3 regions of the Duganella sp. GW822-FHT06D06 genome follow, and region 3 is predicted to be linked to each of the others. Evidence: predicted binding sites of a transcription regulator. Region 3 holds the regulator's gene; each other region holds the start of a gene.
What was found. Region 3 encodes sigma-54, which starts transcription at its own class of promoters, with help from an activator protein. Its sites were predicted from a motif close to TGGCANGNAANCTGCTTT; they were not measured.
Positions count from the first base shown of each region.

Region 1: the regulator sigma-54 is predicted to act here: its motif matches at 4,444-4,461, upstream of AC1RMD_RS15520 (CmpA/NrtA family ABC transporter substrate-binding protein).
Region 2: the regulator sigma-54 is predicted to act here: its motif matches at 5,511-5,528, upstream of pepA (flocculation-associated PEP-CTERM protein PepA).

Region 1 covers NZ_JBXALQ010000007.1:219,582-227,141, forward strand. Annotated here, with positions in the region: gene dnaK (molecular chaperone DnaK) at 1-1,550, shown strand, start outside; gene dnaJ (molecular chaperone DnaJ) at 1,674-2,801, shown strand; gene can (carbonate dehydratase) at 2,905-3,582, shown strand; gene AC1RMD_RS15515 (ANTAR domain-containing response regulator) at 3,717-4,340, shown strand; gene AC1RMD_RS15520 (CmpA/NrtA family ABC transporter substrate-binding protein) at 4,612-5,889, shown strand; gene ntrB (nitrate ABC transporter permease) at 5,902-6,795, shown strand; gene AC1RMD_RS15530 (ABC transporter ATP-binding protein) at 6,808-7,560, shown strand, end outside.
Region 2 covers NZ_JBXALQ010000012.1:124,711-132,270, reverse strand. Annotated here, with positions in the region: gene AC1RMD_RS21295 (putative bifunctional diguanylate cyclase/phosphodiesterase) at 1-325, opposite strand, end outside; gene accD (acetyl-CoA carboxylase, carboxyltransferase subunit beta) at 601-1,470, shown strand; gene AC1RMD_RS21285 (MerR family transcriptional regulator) at 1,500-2,540, shown strand; gene prsT (XrtA/PEP-CTERM system TPR-repeat protein PrsT) at 2,611-5,400, shown strand; gene pepA (flocculation-associated PEP-CTERM protein PepA) at 5,622-6,530, shown strand; gene AC1RMD_RS21270 (acyltransferase) at 6,602-7,261, opposite strand; tRNA gene AC1RMD_RS21265 (tRNA-Met) at 7,366-7,442, opposite strand.
Region 3 covers NZ_JBXALQ010000014.1:102,101-109,660, forward strand. Annotated here, with positions in the region: gene AC1RMD_RS22935 (KpsF/GutQ family sugar-phosphate isomerase) at 1-64, shown strand, start outside; gene AC1RMD_RS22940 (KdsC family phosphatase) at 64-594, shown strand; gene lptC (LPS export ABC transporter periplasmic protein LptC) at 607-1,200, shown strand; gene lptA (lipopolysaccharide transport periplasmic protein LptA) at 1,229-1,810, shown strand; gene lptB (LPS export ABC transporter ATP-binding protein) at 1,813-2,565, shown strand; gene AC1RMD_RS22960 (RNA polymerase factor sigma-54) at 2,571-4,049, shown strand; gene hpf (ribosome hibernation-promoting factor, HPF/YfiA family) at 4,127-4,486, shown strand; gene AC1RMD_RS22970 (alginate lyase family protein) at 4,585-5,520, shown strand; gene AC1RMD_RS22975 (enoyl-CoA hydratase/isomerase family protein) at 5,553-6,638, shown strand; gene AC1RMD_RS22980 (Lrp/AsnC family transcriptional regulator) at 6,651-7,109, shown strand; gene AC1RMD_RS22985 (VOC family protein) at 7,206-7,560, shown strand, end outside.

The sequences.
Region 1 (7,560 bases), on a different contig from region 3:
AAGAAGTCACCGAAGCCGTCATTACCGTGCCTGCGTACTTCAACGACTCGCAGCGCCAGGCCACCAAGGATGCCGGCCGTATCGCCGGCCTGGACGTCAAGCGCATCATCAACGAGCCAACCGCGGCCGCACTGGCTTTCGGCCTGGACAAGACCGAAAAGGGCGACCGCAAGATCGCCGTGTATGACTTGGGCGGCGGTACCTTCGACGTGTCGATCATCGAGATCGCCGACGTCGATGGCGAAAAACAGTTCGAAGTGCTGTCGACCAACGGCGACACCTTCCTGGGCGGCGAAGACTTCGACCAGCGCATCATCGATTACATCATCGAAGAGTTCAAGAAGATCAACGGCCTGGACCTGAAGAAAGATCCGATCGCCCTGCAACGCATCAAGGCTTCGGCCGAGCGCGCGAAGATCGAACTGTCGTCGTCGCAGCAGACCGAAATCAACGAGCCGTACATCGCCATGGCGAACGGCGCGCCGGTCCACCTGACCTTGAAGATGACCCGCGCCAAGCTGGAATCGCTGGTCGAGGAACTGATCAACGCGACCATGGAACCATGCCGCATCGCCATCAAGGATGCCGGCGTCAAGGTTTCGGACATCGACGACATCATCCTGGTCGGCGGCATGACCCGCATGCCTAAGGTGCAGGAAAAAGTTAAAGAGTTCTTCGGCAAAGACCCGCGCAAGGACGTCAACCCGGATGAAGCCGTCGCCGTTGGCGCCGCGATCCAGGGCTCGGTGCTGTCGGGCGAGCGCAAGGACTTGCTGCTGCTGGACGTGACGCCTCTGTCGCTGGGTATCGAAACCCTGGGCGGCGTGATGACCAAGATGATCCACAAGAACACCACGATTCCTACCAAGTTCTCGCAAGTGTTCTCGACCGCCGACGACAACCAGCCTGCCGTGACCATCAAGGTCTACCAGGGCGAGCGTGAAATCGCGGCCGGCAACAAGGGCCTGGGCGAATTCAACCTGGAAGGCATCCCGCCGGCATCGCGCGGCACGCCACAGATCGAAGTGACCTTCGACATCGACGCCAACGGCATTCTGCACGTCGGCGCCAAGGACAAGGCCACCGGCAAGGAAAACAAGATCACGATCAAGGCCAACTCCGGCCTGACCGAAGCTGAGATCCAGAAGATGGTGAAGGATGCCGAAGTCAACGCCGAAGAAGACAAGAAAGTGAAAGAACTGGCCGAATCGCGCAACCAGGCCGACGCGCTGGTGCACTCGACCCGCAAATCGCTGACCGAATACGGCGACAAGCTGGAAGCGGGCGAGAAGGAAAAGATCGAAGCCGCGATCACCGACCTGGAAGGTTCGATCAAGGCCGGCGACAAGGCCGAGATCGACGCCAAAGTGGCATCGCTGTCGACCGCTTCGCAGAAGCTGGGCGAGAAGATGTACGCCGACATGCAGGCGCAGCAAGCTGCCGCCGGCGGCGGTGCCGAGGGCGCGCAGGCTGGCGCTGGCGCCGAGCAGGCCAAGCCGCAGGACGACGTGGTCGACGCCGACTTCAAAGAAGTCAAAGACAGCAAGTAATATCGCCATCCCCGCGCCAGCGGGGAGGACGAGCGCCGAGTCGTGCGGCCGTGGAAACGGCGCCGGCTCGGCTTTTTAGCATAAACAGTACATCAGTATTCAATACAGCAAGGTGCCGACAATATGGCAAAGCGAGATTTCTACGAGACACTTGGTGTCGCCAAAAACGCGTCGGAAGACGAGATCAAGAAGTCGTATCGCAAACTGGCGATGAAATACCATCCGGACCGCAATCCGGACAGCAAAGAGTCGGAAGAAAAATTCAAGGAAGTTAAAGAAGCCTACGAGATGCTGACCAATCCGGAGAAGCGCGAAGCGTACGACCGTTACGGTCACGCCGGCGTCGATCCGAACATGGGTGGCGGCGGTGGCTTCGGCGGCGGTGCCGGCGGTTTCGGCGATGCCTTCGGCGACATCTTCGGCGACATCTTCGGCGGTGGCCGCGGCCGCAGCCAGGGTCCGCAGGTATATCGCGGCGCCGATTTGCGCTATAACCTGGAGATCACGCTGGAGCAGGCCGCGCACGGCTTCGACACCACCATCCGCGTACCGTCCTGGGACAAGTGCGACACCTGCCACGGTTCGGGCGCCAAGCCCGGCACCTCGCCGGTCACGTGCACGACCTGCGCCGGCCACGGCCAGGTACGCATGCAGCAGGGCTTCTTCAGCATTCAGCAGACCTGCCCGAAATGCCACGGCACCGGCAAGATCATTCCCGAGCCGTGCGCAGCCTGCGCCGGCCAGGGCCGCATCAAGCGCAACAAGACGCTGGAAGTGAAGATCCCGGTCGGCATCGACAACGGCATGCGTATCCGCTCGTCCGGCAACGGCGAACCGGGCACCAACGGCGGGCCGTCGGGCGACCTGTATGTGGAAATCCACATCAAGCCGCACAGCGTGTTCCAGCGCGAAGGCGACGACCTGCATTGCGAAATGCCGATCTCGTTCGCCAAGGCGGCCTTGGGCGGCGACATCGAGGTACCGACATTGTCTGGTAAAGTGTCGTTCACGATCCCTGAAGGCACCCAGTCGGGCAAGACCTTCCGCCTCAAGGGCAAGGGCATCAAGGGCGTGCGCTCCGGCTTCGCGGGCGACTTGTTCTGCCACGTGGCGGTCGAGACCCCGGTCAAGCTGACCGAGAAACAGAAGGACATGTTGCGCGATTTCGAGAAGCTGACCACCGAAGGCGGCGCCAAGCACAGCCCGCAAAGCAAAACCTGGCGCGACAAGGTGAAGGACTTTTTTGAATAAAGGTTTCGAGTAACTGCGACGTCATGCAGACTTGGTAATATCGGACCGCCGCGCCACCTTCTTTGGGTGGACCGGCGGTCTTCTTATGTACGAGAGGAGCATCATGAGTGATCTGGACAACAGCAATTCCCCGTTGCGCGAACTGCTGGACAACAACCGCCGCTGGGCCGAAACGGAAGTCGAGCGCGATCCCGACTTCTTCAACCGCCTGGCGCAGCAAGCTTCGCCGGAATACCTGTGGATAGGCTGCTCGGACAGCCGGGTGCCGGCGAACGAGCTGCTGGGCCTGGCGCCTGGCGACGTCTTCGTCCATCGCAATATCGCCAACGTGGTGGTGCACTCGGACTTGAACTGCCTGTCGGTGTTGCAGTTCGCGATAGATGTGTTGAAGGTGAAGCACGTGATCATCGTCGGCCACTACGGCTGCAAGGGCGTGCACGCGGCGATGACAGGCACCCGCATCGGCCTGGCCGACAACTGGCTGCGCCATGTGCAGGACGTGCACCAGAAGCATGAGCGCTACCTCGGCGACATCCTGCCGAGCAAGAAGCGTTCGGAGCGCCTGTGCGAGCTGAACGTGGTGGAGCAGGTGGCCAACGTCTGCCAGACCACCATCGTGCAGGACGCCTGGGACCGCGGCCAGAACGTCACGGTGCACGGCTGGGTCTACGGCCTGAAGGACGGCAAGCTGCACGATCTGGAAATGACCGTCACCGCCGCCCATGAACTGGCGCCACGCGTGGCCAAACGCCTGAGCGAATACGAGGAAGAAATCGCCTGATTTCCGACGCGGTCCGTTGCTAAGCCGTCGGCGGCGGACCGCTATCGCTGGCAGGGTATCGGCTTTGTGCCGTAGAATGGATTGATTCTTGCTTGCATAAGTCTCATGAACCAACTCCAATTCCTCGCATGACCATGAAGCATTTACGCATTGTGGTCGTCAACACCGTCATCCACGCCGGCGACGAGGATGATGAATCGCTGCGCGCACAGGCCGAGCGGGCCCGCGCGCTGCGCATCGGCCTGCTCGAAGCGGGCTACGACATCATCGCTTCGTTGCCGCCGGACATGTATTTGCCCGAGCGCATAGCCCAACTGCAACCGGACATGATCATCGTCGACGCCGAATCCGACGCCCGCGACGTGCTGGAACACATCGTCATCGCCACCCGCGACGAGCGCCGTCCCATCGTCATGTTCACCGAGAGCGACGACACCGAGAGCATGGAGGCTGCCATGGCGGCCGGCGTGTCGGCCTACATCGTGGCCGGCCTGCAGAGCGAGCGCATCAAGCCGGTGCTGCAGGTGGCGCTGGCGCGCTTCAAGCGCGAGCAGAAGCTGCTGGACGAACTGTCCGACACCAAGAGCAAACTGGCGGAACGCAAGATCATCGAACGCGCCAAGGGCTTGTTGATGGAACGCCAACATTTCACTGAAGAGCAAGCCTTCCAAAAGCTGCGCAGCATGGCCATGAGCAAGAACCTCAAGCTGTCCGAAGTCGCCCAGCGCATCCTGGATGTGGAAGACTTGCTCGGCTAAATCCCGTCCAAAATGATGCACTGCGCAATAGCAGTGCGTTTTCGGCGCCATCGTACGGCGCTGTCATCCGCGGTATCCCCACATCCTCCCTCTGTAAACTTGCTGGCACAGACATTGCATAGCTTGTAGGCAAGCGCAACGATGCGCTTGCTGTACCTCGCCAACGGCGGTGAGGTCCACCAGACAACGACGTCTACACTCATGAATCCGTTCATGTTGGGTAGACTTTTTTTTTGCCGTTTTGTCTTGCTGACTACATGAGGGATTTGCGATGGAATACGAAGAGCCAAAAGCGGGCAACGACCTGCCGTCCGAAACTGTGAACACCAAGCGTCGGCAAATCATTCATGGCGCAGGCCTGGTAGCGGGGGGAAGCATGTTGGGATTGGCAACGGGTGGGGTGTGGGCGGCGGGATCGGACAAGCCGGAGAAGGAAGAAGTCAAGATCGGCTTCATTCCGCTGACCGACTGCGCGTCGGTGGTGATGGCCTCGGTGCTGGGCTTCGACAAGAAATACGGCGTCAAATTCGTGTTGAGCAAAGAGGCCTCCTGGGCCGGCGTGCGCGACAAGCTGGCCAACGGCGATCTCGACGCGGCCCATGTGCTGTATGGCCTGCTTTACGGCGTGCAGATGGGCATAGGCGGCCAGAAGAAGGACATGGCGGTGCTCATGGGTCTCAACAACAACGGCCAGGCCATCACGCTGTCGAAGAAGCTGGCCGACAAGGGCGCCGTCGACGGCCCGTCGCTGGCCAAGCTGATGCAGACGGATCGGCGCGAATACACCTTCGCCCAGACCTTCCCGACCGGCACCCACGCGATGTGGCTGTACTACTGGCTGGCCGCCAACGGCATCAACCCGATGAAGGACGCCAAGGTCATCACCGTGCCGCCGCCGCAGATGGTGGCCAATATGCGGGTCGGGAATATGGACGGCTTCTGCGTGGGCGAACCGTGGGGCCACCGCGCCATCATGGACGGCGTCGGCATCACCGCCACCACCACCCAGGACATCTGGAGGGACCACCCGGAAAAGGTGCTCGGCTCGACGCTGGAATTCGCCAAGAAGTATCCGAACACCTGCCGCGCGATGATGGCCGCCATCCTCGACGCCGGCAAATGGATCGACGCCTCGCTGGCCAACAAGAACAAGATGGCCGAGGTCATCGCCGACAAATCCTACGTCAACACCAGCAAGGACGCGATCGACCAGCGCATCATGGGCCGCTACCAGAATGGCCTGGGCAAGACCTGGGACGACCAGAACTACATGAAGTTCTACAACGACGGCGCGGTCAACTTCCCTTACCTGTCGGACGGCATGTGGTTCATGACGCAGCACCGCCGCTGGGGCCTGCTGAAGGAAGACCCGGATTATCTGGCCGTGGCCACCTCGGTCAACCAGATCGACTTGTACAAGGACGCCGCGGCGATGACCAAGACGCCGGTGCCGAAAAGCCCGCTGCGTACCTCGAAGATGATGGATGGTTCCGTATGGGACGGCAAGAACCCGAAAGCGTTCGCCGCCTCGTTCAAAATCAAAGCCTGATAGGGGAATGCCATGAACGCCATGCTTAAACCCGAAAGCGCCGCGCCGGTAGCGGCAGCGGCACCGGTCTCGGTTCGCCGCCCACGTCGTCCGCTGGCAGCCAATTCGACCACGCGCGCGCGCCAGCAGGTGTCGGCCACCGCGATGAAGATCGTCGCGCCGTTGCTGGGCGCCGCGCTGCTGGTGCTGGTCTGGCAGATCATCACCATCAAGAACGCCAGCTTCCCGACGCCGCTGGCGACCTTGCAGGAGGCGATCAAGCTGTTTTCCGATCCGTTCTACAGCAACAGCCCGAACGACCAGGGCATAGGCTGGAATATCCTGGCGTCCTTGCAGCGGGTGGCGGTGGGCTTCGGCCTGGCGGCGCTGGTGGGGATTCCGCTGGGCTTCCTGATCGGCCGCGTGCAGTTCATCGGCAGCATGTTCGGGCCGATTATCAGCCTGCTCAAGCCGGTGTCGCCGCTGGCCTGGCTGCCCATCGGGCTGCTGGTGTTCAAGTCCGCCAACCCCGCCGCCATCTGGTCGATCTTCATCTGCTCGATCTGGCCGATGATCATCAACACCGCCGTCGGCGTGCAGCGTGTGCCGCAGGATTACATGAACGTGGCCAAGGTGCTGAACCTGTCGGAGTGGAAGGTGCTGACCAAGATCCTGCTGCCGTCCGCGCTGCCCTACATTCTGACCGGTGTGCGGCTGTCGATCGGCACCGCGTGGCTGGTGATCGTCGCGGCGGAGATGCTGACCGGCGGCGTGGGCATCGGCTTCTGGGTGTGGGATGAGTGGAACAACCTGAATGTCCCGCACATCATCATCGCCATCGTCGCCATCGGCGTGGTCGGCCTGATGCTGGAGCAGGCGCTGATGGCGCTGGCCCGCGCCTTCACCTACGAACAAGTATCCAACTAAAGGACCACGATCATGGACGAGCCAAAATTCATCGATATCGAAGGCGTGGAGATGGTGTTCCATACCCGGAAGGGCGTGTTCCACGCGCTGCGCGAAATCGACCTGACGGTGCGCAAGGGAGAGTTCATCACGCTGATCGGCCACTCGGGTTGCGGCAAATCGACGCTGCTCAATCTGATCGCCGGCCTGCTGAAGCCCACCGACGGCGTGCTGTTGTGCGCCAACCGCGAGATCGCCGGGCCGTCGCCGGAGCGCTCGGTGGTGTTCCAGAACCATTCGCTGCTACCCTGGCTGACCTGCTACGAAAACATCCACCTCGGCGTGGAGCGGGTGTTCGGCAAGACCGAAGCGCGCAACCAGCTGCGCGAGCGCACCATGCAGGCGCTGGCGCTGGTCGGCCTGACGGCGGCGGAATCCAAGCGTCCGCATGAAATCTCGGGCGGCATGAAGCAGCGCGTCGGCATCGCCCGCGCGTTGGCGATGGAGCCGAAGGTTCTGCTGATGGATGAACCCTTCGGCGCGCTCGATGCGCTGACCCGCGCCCACTTGCAGGACGAGCTGCTGAAGATCGTCGCCGCCACCAAGTCGACGGTGGTGATGGTCACGCACGATGTGGACGAGGCGGTGCTGCTGTCGGACCGCATCGTCATGATGACCAACGGCCCGGCCGCCACCATCGGCGAGATCGTCGACGTGAAGCTGGATCGTCCGCGCGACCGTGTGGCGCTGGCGCAGGATGCGCGCTACACCGGGTACCGCACCGCA
Region 2 (7,560 bases), on a different contig from region 3:
CCGGATGCGGCTCAAAGGCGCTGCCCAAATGGGTGCGCACCACCAGCATGGTGCCGACCAGGATCAGCGCCAGCGCGTAGTGATACCAGCCGCTGCCGGCGGGGCTCAACAGACCGCGGGCCGCGACGTCGAACAGGGGTTGGCGGCGCTCGGCGGACGTTGACACGGCCCGCATCGCCAGCGCATAGCCGACCGCGCTGCACAGCACAAAGAACACCCCCTTGGCGCTGGACAGCCAGACCATGACGCCCGGTTCGTACAAGGGCAACATCTGGTCCGACAACAACACCCAGGCCGAGCCCAAGACCAGATAAATAATTGTCACAGATGCAATAAATCGAGTGTGGTTGCTGACCATAGGGGGCACCAAGATCGTAGGAATTTCTCGAGAGTAGCATCGGAAACGGGCGGCTCCCAGCGATGTTGCGGGCCGGCGGGCGGTAGATCGCACGTCCTTGATGTGGGTCAAATTTGCAATATGTGGTTGTGCTAATTCGTCACAGCCGGAAAGTCCGTCCATGGGCGCGGCGCCCACTTTTTGCTTGAGCCTGACGCTGCGTCAGGCTTTACGCTGCATGCATAACCGTGAAGGAGCATGCAATGAGCTGGATAGAAAAACTCCTCCCGCCGCGCATCAAGCGCGGCGCCGAACAGCGCCTGTCCATACCTGCGGGGCTGTGGATCAAATGCGCCGCCTGCGAGGCGGTGCTGTACCGCGCCGACCTGGAGGCCAACCTGCAAGTCTGCCCCAAGTGCAGCCACCACATGCGCATCCGCGCCCGCACCCGCCTGGACGCGCTGCTCGATGCCGGCGGCCGGCACGAGATCGGCCAGGAAGTACTGCCGGTCGACACGCTCAAGTTCAAGGGCAGCAAGAGCTATCCCGAACGCCTGAAGGCGGCGATGGCGGCCAGCGGCGAAACCGACGCCATGATCGTCATCGGCGGCGCCATCCTGTCGGTGCCGGTGGTGGTGGCCTGCTTCGAGTTCGATTTCATGGGCGGTTCGATGGGATCGGTGGTGGGCGAACGTTTTGTGCGCGGCGTGCAGGCGGCGATCGACCAGCATGTGCCCTTCATCTGCATTACCGCCAGCGGCGGCGCGCGCATGCAGGAGGGCCTGCTGTCGCTGATGCAGATGGCGAAGACCACCGCCATGCTGGCCAGGCTGGCGGAAAAGAAGCTGCCTTTCGTGTCGGTGCTGACCGATCCCACCTCGGGCGGCATCTCGGCCTCGTTCTGCTTCCTCGGCGACCTGGTGCTGGCCGAACCGAAGGCGCTGATCGCCTTCACCGGCGCGCGCGTCATCAAGAGCACCTTGGGCGTGACCTTGCCGGAGGGCTATCAACGGCCGGAGTTCCTGCTCGAGCGCGGCGCCATCGACATGATCGTCGACCGCCGCGAGATGCGCGCCGAGCTGGCCTCGCTGCTGGCCTTGCTGCTGAAGCTGCCGAAGGATGCGCTGGCCTGACACTGCGCGCCTGACGTACACTGTCGCGCATGAACGAACATCGCGACCGCACGGTACTGAAAATCGGCGAACTGGCCGCGCGCTCCGGCCTGACGGTGCGCGCGCTGCACCACTACGACAACATCGGCCTGTTGACGCCGTCGGGCCGCGCCGATTCCGGCTACCGCCTGTACCACCGCGACGACGTCGCGCGCCTGCATCGGATCCAGACGCTGCGCCGCTTCGGCATGTCGCTGGGCGACATCGCCACCTTCCTGGCCAGCCCGGACGCGCCGTTCGCCGACATCGTCGCGCAGCAGATCGCCGCGCTGGGCAAACAGATCGAGCAGGCGGCGGCGCTGCGCGAACAACTGGTGCAACTGCAGCACGTGCTGGGCAGCGGCCGCAGTCCCGAGCTGTCCGACTGGCTGGAAACGCTGGAGCGGATGGACCTGTACGACAAGTATTTCAGCCGCGAGGAGTTGAAGCGCCTGCCCTTCTGGCAGCAGAACGCGCGCAGCCGCGCCGCCTGGGCCGCGCTGGTGGGCGAGCTGGAAGCGCTGATGGCGCAAGGCGCGCCGCCGGACGACGTGCGCGCCGGCGAGCTGGCGGAGCGCTGGATGCGGACCCTGCAACAAGATACCGACGCCCATCCCGGACTCGCGCTGCGCATCACCGACATGCTGGACCAGGAGGTCACGGTGCAGCGGCAAACCCGCATCACGCCGGCGATGAAGGAATATGTGTCGACGGCGCTGGGCGCGCGCAAGCTGGGCATCTACGCGCGCTATCTGGATCCCGATGAAATGCGCGCCATGCGCGAACACAGCGGCAAGAACCAGTACCAGTGGATGACGCTGATCGCCGCCGCGCATCAACATCTGGCAGACGGCATCGCACACGACGCGCCGTCGGCGCAGGCGCTGGCGCGCCAATGGATGACGCTCTACCTGGCGCAGGTCGGCGGCGACCCCGCCACGCTGGTCAAGATCCGCGCCGCGCACCGGCAGGAACCCGCGCTGCTGAGCGGGACCTGGATCACCCCCGCCATGCTGGACTACATCAGGACCGCCCACGCCACGCTGGCTTGATCAAGCGTAAGGCCGTGGCCCATATTGCGACCTAAGATCGCGGAGGTACCCCCACGTCCAGGAGACCTCCATGATACGATTCGGCAAAAATTCTGCCGGCCGGCGCCGTCGCCCGCCGCGCCTGGCCCTGATGCTGCTGACGCTGACGCTGGGCGCCTGCAACACCGCGCGCGACACCGACAGCCTGATGGCCCAGGCGCGGCAGTATCGCGTCAAGGGCGAAACCAGGGCGGCCATCATCGAGCTGAAAAACGCGCTGCAAAAAGCGCCCGACAACGGGACCGCCCGCCTGCTGCTGGGCGAGGTCTATATCGAAGCGGGCGATATCGCATCGGCCGAGAAAGAAGTGCGCAAGGCCCAGGCGCTGGGCATCGCCGCGGCGGAAGTCATGCCGCGCCTGGGCAAGGTCATGCTGATGCAGGGGCAATTCAAGAAACTGCTCGACGACGTCAAGCCCGACCCGTCCAGCCCCCACCAGACGGAGCTGCTCATATTGCGTGCCAACGCCCACCTGGGCCTGGGCGACACGGCGCAGGCCCGGCGGCTGTTCGACGATCTGCTGGCGAAAAACCCGGACCTGGCCGAGGCGATGTTGGGCCAGGCCAGGATCGCCGCCCTGTCGCAACGCCTGGACCTTGCCTCGCAACACATCGAACACGCGCTGGCCAAGCATCCCGGCAATATCGAGTGCCTGCGCTTCAAGGGCGACCTGTTGCGCCAGCAAGGAAAAACCGCGGCGGCCCTGCAGGCATACCAGCAGATCCTGACCCTCCAGCCCAACAACGCCCAAGCCCATATCGATAGCGCCGCCCTGCTGATCCAGGACAAGAAGCTGGCCGAAGCCCGATCCGAAATCGACGCCGCCCGCAAGATCTCGTCCAACAGCCTGCAAGTGATCTACACCCAGGCCTTGCTCGAGTTTCAGGAGGCGAAATATCCGGCGGCGCGCGATGCCTTGCAGCTGATCTTGAGGGTGATGCCGGATCACATGCCCAGCCTGCTCCTGATGGGTTCCGTGCAAATGGCGCTGGGCTCGTATCTGGAGGCCGAGCTGTCCTTGCGCAAATTTCTCGACGCCAACCCACGCCATGTCTACGCCAGCAAGCGCCTGGCCGGTCTCCTTCTGAAGAGCGGCAAGACCGACGACGCCATCGCCGCGCTGGCTCCGGTGCTGGAGGCGAATCAGACGGATGTGGAGTTGCTGGCCCTGGCGGGACAGGCGCAGATGCAGGGCCGGCACTTCGCCAAGGCGGCCGAGTATTTCCAGGCCGCCAGCGACCTGGCGCCGCACACGGCCAGCTTGCATACCTCGCTGGGATTGAGCCGGCTGGGCGCCGGCGAATCGGCAAGCGCGGTGGCCGAACTGGAACAGGCGACCGCCCTGGATGACAAGAGCGGCAAGGCCGGCATCCTGCTGGCGATGACCCACTTGCGCAACAAGGAATACGACAAGGCGCTGCTGGCGGTGGCGGCCATGGAAAAGCGCGACGGCAAGAATCCGCTGCTGCAGAACCTGAAAGGCGGCATCCTGCTGTCCAGGCACGACCTGGCCGGCGCGCGCGCCGGCTTCGAGCAGGCCTTGGCGCTCGATCCATCCTACCTGTCGGCCCTCGACAACCTGGCGCAAATGGACCTGATGGAGAAAAAACCGGAACGTGCGCGCCTGCGCTACGAAGCGGCGCTCGCCAAGGACCAGAAAAACGTCGGCCTGACGACGGGCCTGGCCAAGCTGGCCCTGGCACAAAACAACACTGCGGAAGCGGTGCGCTGGCTGGAACGCGCCAGCGCCGACCATCCCGAGGCCTTGACCCCGGCATTGCAATTGGCGGCGCTTTACCAGCGCACCGGCGCCAAGCAGAAATCGCTGAAGCTGGCGCAAGCCGCACAGGCCAGCCATCCCAGCGATCCCGAGGCGCTGGCGCTGTTGGCGCAGATCCAGACTGCGAACGGCAACCACGAAGCGGGGCTGGAAAACTATACCAAGCTGGCCGCATTGCAACCGGCGTCAGCCGCGGTGCAGCTGCGCATCGCCTATGCCAAGGTCGCGCTCAAGGACAATGACGGCGCCCTCGATTCGGTCAAGAAAGCCTTGCGCTTGAAAGAAGACTGGTTCGAAGCCCAGGTCCTGGCGGCGACCTTGCTGGTGGACGGCAAGAACTACGCGGAAGCGCTGGCGATCGCGCAAACCGTACAGCGCCAGCGGCCCGAGCTGCCAGCGGGGCTGACGCTGGAGGGCGACATCTGGATGGCCCAGCGCAAACCGCAAGACGCGCTGCGCTGCTACGAGCGGGCATACAAGATGAGCCAACTGCCGCCGCTGGCGATCAAGATCCACCAGGCGCTGCTGTTGGCGGGCAAAACCAGGGAAGCGAGCCTGCATGCCGCCCAGTGGTTGCAGCAATTCCCAACCGAGCCCAGCTTCCGCTTCTACCAGGCCAGCGCCGACCTGGCGGCCGGGCGCTACAAGCCGGCGATCAGCTCGTTCGAGGCCATCGTCCGGCAAGATCCGAAAAATGCCGTGGCGCTCAACAACCTGGCCTGGGCCTACCAGCAGGAGAAGGACCAGCGCGCCCTGGCGACCGCCGAACGGGCCTACCAGCTGGCCGGCGCCAATCCCGCCATCCTCGACACCCTGGGCTGGATCCTGCTGGAGAAAGGCGAAACGGGCCGCGCCCTGACCTTGCTCAAACAAGCCAGGACCCTGACGCCCGACGTGCCCGACATCGGCTACCACCTCGGCATGGCGCTGATGAAGTCCGGCGACAGGCGCGCCGCGCGGCTCCAGTTCGAACAACTGCTGGCCGCCAACAAAGACTTCCCGCAACGCGCCGAGGTGAAGGCGATGCTGGAGTCCTGGTAGGCGCGGAGCGGGTCGCAGGACTGTCGATATTCTTTACATGCCATCCCACCACGCCGAATACGTTGAAAAAATATACTTTAAAAACAAATACTTGGCATCTCCTTCAAGCATGGCTTGGCATTTGCTTAGTAGTGGGTAGCCGACTGGCTCCAAGCGGTCGGCAAGGTATTGAAACCCCAACCTAGCGTAGCGATACTCCAATCATCAAGGAAGGAAACAAAATGAAAAAATCACGCATACTAGGCGCTCTGCTGGGAGCGCTATTTGCCGCCGGCGCAGCTCAGGCGACCACGCTGAACACCACCAGCGCCGCCAATGTGCTGTTTGCAGGCAATCCGGGGGAACCGGCCGCCCCTTCGGCGGCGGGCGGCGACGGCATCCTCCAGAACTTCTCGGGCATAGACTGGCACCAAAACGGCGCCGGACTGATTCAGGACTTTACCCTCACCCCCGCCAACAACACCGGCGATTTCGTCGATTTCACGCTGACGTATCAAGCCTTCGCCGCCGTCATCAACACCACCTCGCCCACGCCGGACCTGCGTGTAGCCCCACCCGGCCCCGCCGTCGGCACCTATGAGCTGACGACGGTCGCCACCCTGCACGAACGGGCAACTTGCCTCAACGTCGGTTGCACTGCGGTGGCGATCACCTTTACCCCCGCCACCAGCAGCACCTGGTCGATCTATTTCGATAGTGCGCCCAATGCCAATCAAGCGGCCGGCACCGGCTTTACCGACGGCGCGGTGATGCTTTCCGGCACCTGGGATACGGAACTGTCGACCTTCCTGGCAACCGGCACCTCCGGCACGCCCGGCGCCACCGGCGTTGGCTCGGCGACGTTGATCGGCACGGTCCTGTTCACCAACGCGGCCTACGTCTCGCCGGCCCTGGCCGGTACGCGCTTCGACACCACGCTCAACTTCCCCGGCCCCGCCGCGCCTGACTTCACGCGCCCGCTGCTGGTCAACGGCATCGCCACCGGTCCCAACACGGACTCGCAATTCGTGCTGAATATCGATGGCGCCCAGCAGTTCACGGCCGTACCTGAACCAGCCACCCTGGCGCTGGTTGCGGCAGGCATCTTCGGGATGGGTTCACTCGGCCGTCGCCGCGAGCAGAAGAAATAGTCCGTCGTCAGGACTGGCAATCGGTACCGGCCGGCGCTTCAGGGCGCCGGCCTTTTTTTCAGCGCCCGGTTTTACTTCAAGCGGCGCGCCGGGCTGCCGCCCCACACTTCGCCGCTGCCGATGCGCGTGCCCTTGGCCACCAGCGAATTGGCCGCCACGATCGCGTTATCGCCTATCGTCACGCCGGACAACACCACCGCATGGGCGCCTATCGTCACATGGTCGCCTATCGTGATGAAATAATGGCCCAAGGTATCACCCTCGATCACATGCGGCACCAGCAAGGCGGTTTCGCCGACCACGCTGTTGGCGCCGATCGTCACAAACGACGGATCGTAAATAATGCCCGAGCTGTAGGTATTGGCGCCCAGGCGGGCACCCAGCGCAAGATAGATCAGCCGCATGATGGGAATCGGAATAATTCCACCGCGTATCAAGGAATTGAACAGTATCAGGTAGAACAAGACATACACCTGATAGATGAACTCCTGCCTGGAACCGAATTCGATATTCCCGTCACGCAGGGGCAGCACCCACATGAATAGCCGGAATACCAGCAGGCCATACAGGTAGACCAGCAGCAGCGCCGCCGCGCTGACGGCCACGCCCCTGAAATCGCCCAGGCCGGGAATGGCGCCCACGCCGCAGTAAGCGCTCAGCACCGCCAGCAGCAAGACCAGCGCCAGCATGGATAAGAAAACGACAATGGACGACAGTCGGATTTTTCGCATGAAAACACTCCCCATAGGAACATCGATTATAGGGAAAGCGAGGTTTTGTAGTCGCGGAAACGAAAAAGCCGCTGATACCTGACGGTATCAACGGCTTTCAAATTTGGTTGCGGGGACAGGATTTGAACCTGTGACCTTCGGGTTATGAGCCCGACGAGCTGCCAGACTGCTCCACCCCGCGTCTGTATGTAGTTATTATAGGGCAGATCATTGGTTTAGGCAATATTAATCCTCAAATCGGCTGCGATAGTCCGGATATATACAGTTACCTATAGACATAGGCCATGCCGCACAGGCTT
Region 3 (7,560 bases):
CGCCGACGGCAAGCTGGTCGGCGCGCTGCACATCCACGACCTGACCCGCGCCAAGGTGATCTGATGACGGACTTGACCTATGTGGAACGCGCCGCGCGCGTCAAGCTGATGATCTTCGACGTCGACGGCGTGCTGACCGACGGCAGCCTGCACTACGGCGCCGACGGCGAGGCGCTGAAGACCTTCAACGTGCACGACGGCCTGGGCATCAAGCTGCTGCAGGAATCCGGCGTGCAGACCGCCATCATCAGCGCGCGCACCTCGCCGCAGGTGATCAAACGCGCGGCCGACCTCGGCATCGTCCACCTGCACCAGGGCGGCCACGACAAGCTGACGCCGTTCAAGGCGCTGCTGGAAAAGACCGGCCTCACCGCCGACCAGGTCGGCTTCATCGGCGACGACGTGGTCGACCTGCCGATTCTGACGCGCGTCGGTTTCGCCGTCGCCGTGCCGAACGGCCGCGCCGAAGTGCTGGAGCGTGCCCACCACGCCACGCTGGCCGCCGGCGGCCGCGGCGCGGTGCGCGAAGTGTGCGAGCTGCTGCTGCACGCGCAGGGCACGTACGAGCGCGTGATGGCGCAATTCCTGGTTTGACGAGGATAGCCCATGCGTAAAAAAACAGCCCATCGCTGGCAGCTGACCGTCATCATGATGGTCGGCGTGTTTGTCGCCGTCGGCAGCTTCTGGCTGGTGCAGGTGGTCAACCAGGCCGGCCAGGATGCGCAGGTGGACCAGCATCGCAACGAGCCGGACTACATCATCGACCGCTTCAGCATGGTGCGCATGAACAAGACCGGCCAGCCGGCCTACATTATCTCCGGCGAGAAGCTGACCCACCGGCCGGTCGACGATACCTCCGTCATCGACAAGCCGTATGTGCACAGCCTGGCCGGCAGGCAGCCGCCGATGAATATCCACGCCGACACCGCTTTTGTCGATCAGGGCAATACGCGCGTCAAGCTCAGTGGTAATGTGGACGTGGTGCGCCCGGCCGGGCCGCAGGCGCAGGCGATGCGCATGACCACGCCGACCCTGACCGTGTATCCGGACGAAGAACGGATGGAAACCGCCAGCCCGGTGGCGCTGGAAATGGGCAACGCCACCGCCAACGGCGTCGGCATGAAGGCCAATAACGCCACCCGCGAAGTGCAGTTGGGCGGACGCGGACAGCTGACGATGCCGCCGCGCGCCGGCCATTGAGGAAACAATGATGATGAATGGAATGACGATGAAGAAACTGATACTCTCGGCGGCGATGCTGCTGATGGCGGCCGGCGCGGTCCACGCGGAAAAAGCGGATGCCAACAAGCCGACCAAGATCGATTACGACGACCTGCAAATCGACGACGTCAAGCAGATCAAGACGCTGATCGGCAATGTCGTGCTGACGCGCGGCACGCTGCTGATGAAGTCGCCGAAGGCGGTGGTGACCACCGATCCCGAAGGCTATAACTTCGTCGTGCTGACCAGCACGCCGGGGACGCTGTCGACCTTCCGCCAGAAGCGCGACGGCGCCGGCGACCAGTGGATCGAGGGCGAAGCCGAGCGCATCGAGTACAGCGACAAGACCGACCTGGTCAAGCTGTTCTCGAAAGCCCGGGTGCGCCAGCTGGAAGGCGCGCGCATGACCAGCGAAGTCAACAGCGAGTTCATTTCCTACGACAGCCGCACCGAACATTTCGACGTCAAGAATAACGTCTCCGGCGTCAGCAAGCCGGGCGCCGGCCGTGGCACCATGGTGATCCAGCCGACCATCCGTCCGGCCGCGCCGGCACCGGCCGCATCGACGCCGCCGGCCACGGAGAAGTAAGCATGGAGCCATCCTGCGGTAGCACCCTGATCGTGCGCGGCCTGCAAAAGACCTACGGCAAGCGCCAGGTCGTGCATGACGTGTCCCTGCAAGTCGAATGCGGCGAAGTGGTGGGCCTGCTCGGCCCCAACGGCGCCGGCAAGACCACCTCGTTCTACATGATCGTCGGCCTGGTGCCGTCGGACGCCGGCAGCATCGATATCAGCGGCACCGATATCTCGTCGCTGCCGATCCACCGCCGCGCCTCGCTCGGCTTGTCCTACCTGCCGCAGGAAGCGTCGGTGTTCCGCAAGCTGACGGTGGAAGAAAATATCCGCGCCGTCCTCGAAATTCAAAAAGTGGACGGCAAGCCTTTATCCAAGGCTGCCATTGATGAACGGCTCAATACCCTGCTGGCCGATTTGCAAATCGAAAAGCTGCGCGAGAACCAGGCGCTGTCGCTGTCGGGCGGCGAGCGCCGCCGCGTGGAGATCGCGCGCGCACTGGCGACCAATCCGCGCTTCGTGCTGCTCGACGAACCATTCGCCGGGGTCGACCCGATTGCCGTGATTGAGATCCAGCGCATCGTGCGCTTCCTCAAGGAACGCGGCATCGGCGTCCTCATTACCGATCACAATGTGCGCGAAACGCTGGGCATCTGCGACCGCGCATATATCATCAACCAGGGCACGGTATTGGCTTCAGGCCGGCCAGACGACATCATCGCCAACGAATCGGTGCGTCGCGTGTATCTGGGCGAACACTTCCGTATGTAAAACCCATGAAACAGTCTTTGCAACTGCGCACGTCGCAGCACCTCGCGCTGACACCTCAGTTGCAGCAGTCGATCCGGCTGCTGCAGTTGTCGACGCTGGAGCTGCACCAGGAACTGGAACAGCTGCTGACCGATAATCCGCTGCTGGAGCGCCTCGACGACCCGCTGGACCGCTCGCTGCGGCTGCTGTCGGACGGCGCCATCAGCCAGCAAGCCCCGGTCGGCGACGCGCCGCCCGAAGGCCCGCCCAACACCCAAGAGGCGCCGGCCGCCGACGCCGACAACTACGACGGCCCGGCCGCCGACACCGAAAGCACCAGCAGCGACGCCGACGTCGACTGGAGCGACGCCGGCCGCAGCAAGGCGCCCGACGACGAGGACTCGCGGCCGCAACTGGAGGCCAGCCACTGCACCTTGCGCGAGCACCTGATGGAGCAGATGCGGGTGACGGTGCTGGAGATGCGCGACCGCGCGCTGGTCGAGCTGATCATCGACGCGCTGGACGAAAACGGCTACCTCGAAGAATCGCTGGAAGAAATCCTGGCCCGCCTGCCGGAAGAGCTGGAACTGGAGCTCGACGAATTGCAGACCGCCTTGTCGATGCTGCAAAGCTTCGACCCGATGGGCGTGGGCGCGCGCAACGCGTCCGAATGCCTGGCGCTGCAGATCAAGCGCTTGCCGGGCATTCCGATGGTCACGCGGCGCATGGCGCTGGCCATCGTTGAAAATCATTTGACCTGGTTTGCCCAGCGCGATTTCAACAAATTGAAGAAGGCGCTGCTGTGCGACGACGAAGATTTGCGCGAAGCACAAACCGTCATCCGCCAGTGCAATCCGCATCCGGGCTCGGCGTTCGCGTCGGACGTGTCGGACTACGTGGTGCCGGACGTGATCGTCAAAAAAGCGCGCAACGGCTGGCAAGTGAGCCTGAACAACGACGTCATGCCGCGCCTGCGGGTGAACGCCATGTACGCCAACCTGCTCAAGCAGGGAAAAGGCGAGGGCGCGATGGGCGCGCAGCTGCAGGAAGCGAAGTGGCTGATCAAGAATATGCGCCAGCGTTTCGACACGATTTTGCGCGTTGCACAAGCGATAGTAGAACGACAAAAGAACTTTTTCTCCCATGGCGCGGTTGCCATGCGCCCCCTTGTGCTTCGCGAAATTGCTGATACACTGGGTCTACACGAGAGCACTATTTCTCGTGTAACAACTCAAAAATATATGCTGACCCCGCACGGTATGTTTGAGTTGAAATATTTCTTTGGCAGCCATGTCGCCACTGAAGCGGGGGGAGAAGCAAGTTCGACGGCGATACGCGCACTCATTGTGCAATTGACAGGAGCAGAAGACCCGAAAAATCCTTTATCCGACAGTAAGATTGCGGACATGCTGGGAGAACAAGGCATGGTGATTGCGCGACGCACTGTTGCCAAATATCGCGAAGCGTTGAAGATCCCGCCAGTCAGTCTCCGTAAATCTTTGTAGTTACTTGGTTCCTGCGCGCCCGGCGCTAATGGGCTCCGCACTAACCGTAAGAAGCGACATTATCTTTAGGAGTGTGTATGAATCTCACCATCAGTGGACATCATCTCGAAGTGACCTCGGCCATCCGTGAATACGTGCAGAACAAGCTGGAACGCGTCACCCGCCACTTTGATCAAGTGATTGATATTGCTGTCATCCTGACTGTAGATAACCTCAAAGAGAAAGAGAAACGCCAGAAGGCTGAAATCAACCTGCGCATGTCGGGCAAAACCGTCTACGTGGAAAGCCTGTCCCAGGACCTGTACGCCGCCATCGATACCTTGATCGACAAGCTGGATCGGCAGGTCATGAAGTACAAAGCCAAGGTCCAAGAGCACGGCCACGATGCGATCAAGCATCTCCCGGATAGCTACGAACCCGCTGCCGCCGCCCTATAACAACGGCCCCGGCACCATCAAACTAAGGGCGCAGAGGCGCCCTTTTTTGCGCCCAAATGGTTTAGAGTAAACGTTTTCCTCATTGCAACGGGCGTGGCATGAAACGAGCTAAACTATTTACGGCATGGATGCTGACTCTGGCGATGCCGGCCGCGCTGGCATGCACCGCGCCGCCGCCGGCCGTGATCGACATCGACGCCAACAGCTATTACTCGGATGCGCACCATTCCGTCATCGATCCGGTGCTGCGTGCGCGCAATATCGCCCACACCAAGCCGATCGACGACTTCCTGGCCGGGGTGGCGAAAAACGCCAGCCGGGGCGACGCCGCCTGCGCGCTGGGCTGGCTGGAGAGCTGGGCCGGGCAACAGGCCTTGCTGGGCAAGCTGTCCAGCGAACAGGCCTGGTATGTGCGCAAGTGGACCCTGGGCGGCATGGCGTTGAGCTACGCCCGCGTCAAGCCGGCCGCCAGCCCGGCGCAGCAGCAAGCCATCGAAGCCTGGTTCAAGACGCTGGCCGACGCCACCATGGCGCATGCCGACGCGCGCAGGGGCACGCGCAACAACCACTACTACTGGGAAGGCCTGGCGGTGACGGCGGTGGGCGGCGTCACGCACGACGAGCGCTACCTGGCCTGGGGCCGCAAGGTGTTCGAACATGCGATGGGTCAAGTTGCGGCGGACGGTGCGCTGCCGGCGGAGATGGAGCGCGCGGCCAAGGCCTTGCACTACCACGTGTTCGCGGCCGCGCCGCTGGTGATGAGCGCGTCCATCCTGGACCTGCGCTCGGCCAAGCTGGACCAGCTGATGCGCTACACGCTGGCCGCCGCGCAAGATCCGTCGGCGATGGAAAAGGCCACCGGTTTCGCGCAGCAGCGGGCTAACGCCAGCGAGCTGTCGTTCGCCATTATCTATGCGCGGCACGAGGGCAGGGCGGAGCTGATGCCGGCCAAGGCCAACTTCCAGCCGCGCCTCGGCGGCGACCTCAACCTGGCCAATCCGCTGGAGCATCTGGCGCCCCGCAACTCGCAGTAGAATAGGGTTTTTTCCACCACCCCAAGCACCTCATGAGCGAATACGTCCACACCAGCGTCAGCAACGGAACCGGCTTCATCACACTGGACCGGCCCAAGGCCTTGAATTCTTTGTCGCTGGCGATGGTGCGCGATATAACGCAGGCGCTGATGGCGTGGCGCGACGACAGCGGCGTGGCCGCCGTGGTCATCCGCAGCAGCAGCGAAAAGGCCTTCTGCGCCGGCGGCGACATCCGCTTCTTCTACGACGCCGGCCGCGCCACGCCGCAGGGCGGCAGCGCGCTGGTGGAAGATTTTTTCACCGAGGAATACGCGCTCAACCACCTGATCCATTTTTATCCCAAGCCCTACGTCGCGCTGATGGACGGCGTGGTCATGGGCGGCGGCATGGGCGTGGCGCAGGGCGGTCCGGACTGCCGCGTGCGCATCGTCACCGAGCGGACCAGGATGGCCATGCCGGAAGTGAACATCGGCCTGTTCCCGGATGTGGGCGGCAGCTATTTCCTGGCGCGCGCGCCGGGCAAGCTGGGCTGCTATTTGGGCGTCACCGGCGTCACCATCGGTGCGGCCGACGCGCTGCACGCGGGGCTGGCCGATCACTTTGTGCCGGGCAGCGAAATGGCGGCGCTGTCGGCGCTGCTTGAGTCGACTCCGGGCGCGGTTTTGGCCGAGGCCATCGCGGCTTTCGCGGCGCCGTTCAAGGATGCTGCCGGCGACAGCAAGCTGGCCGTCGAGCGCGCCGCCATCGATCGCCACTTCGGCGCCGCTTCGGTGCCCGCCATCGTCGCCTCGCTGACAACCGACGACAGCGCCTTCGCGCAAAAGACGCTGCAAGTGATGGCCTCCCGCTCGCCGCTGATGATGTGCGTGACGCACGAGCTGGTCCAGCGCGGCGCCGCATTGGACGTGGCCGATTGCCTGCGCATGGAGCGCACGCTGGTGCGCCACAACTTCGAGGACGGCGAAGTGATCGAAGGCGTGCGCGCGCTGGTCATCGACAAGGACAACGCGCCGCAATGGAAGCCGGCCTCGCTGGACGAGGTCGGCGAGGCGATGGTGCAACGCTTCTTCCAGCCGGTGTGGCCGGACTACGCCCACCCGCTGCGCCACCTGGACTAAGCGCCGATGGCCGTGGAACTGGACCGACTCGACATCCAGATACTGAACCTGCTGCAGGACGACGCCAGCATCCCGCTGCGGCGCATCGCCGAGCAAGTGCACGCGTCCGCCGCCACCTGCCAGCGCCGCATCGCGCAGTTGCGCGCCAACGGCGTGCTGGTCAAGGAGGTGGCGCTGGTGGACCGGGTGCGCGTCGGCCGTCCGCTGACCGCGTTCGTCACGGTGCAGCTGGAGCAGCTGAATACCTCGCTGTTGAAAATGTTTGAATCGCTGATGCGCGAAGAGCCCGACGTCATGGCCTGCTACGAAGTGGCGGGCGAATTCGACTTCATGCTGGTGGTGACGGCGGTGTCGATGGAAGCGTTCCAGGCCTTCACCCGGCGCGTGTTCACGTCGAATAACAACGTCAGCAACTACAAGAGTTTGCTGGCCATGAACTGCGCCAAGTTCGAGACCAAGGTGCCGTTGTGAAGATCGAGTAATTCTTGCAGCGGGACGGGTGAGTTTGCAATTTTGTCTCACCGCCGCTCAGTATGATGGGCCTTCCAACTTCAGGAGGGCAGCATCATGATCGACCACGTTTCCATCGGCACCCGCGCACTGCCGCGCGCCACGGATTTCTACACCGCCTGCTTCGCGCCGCTGGGCTACACCTTGCAGCACAGCGACGCCACCCAGGTGATTTACGGCGCCGACGGCGCCTGGAGTTTTTGCCTCTACCCGTCGACGGCCGAAGGCGTGCTGGTCGGCGATCGCGCCCATGTGGCCGTCGCCGCGCCCAGCCAGCAGGCGGCCAGGGCGTTCTTCGACGCGGCGATGGGTTTGGGCGCGACGCCCTTGCGCGAGCCCGGCTTGCGGCCGGACATCAACGAGTGCTATTTCGGCACCATGATCAAGGACCCGGACGGCCACACCATCGAAG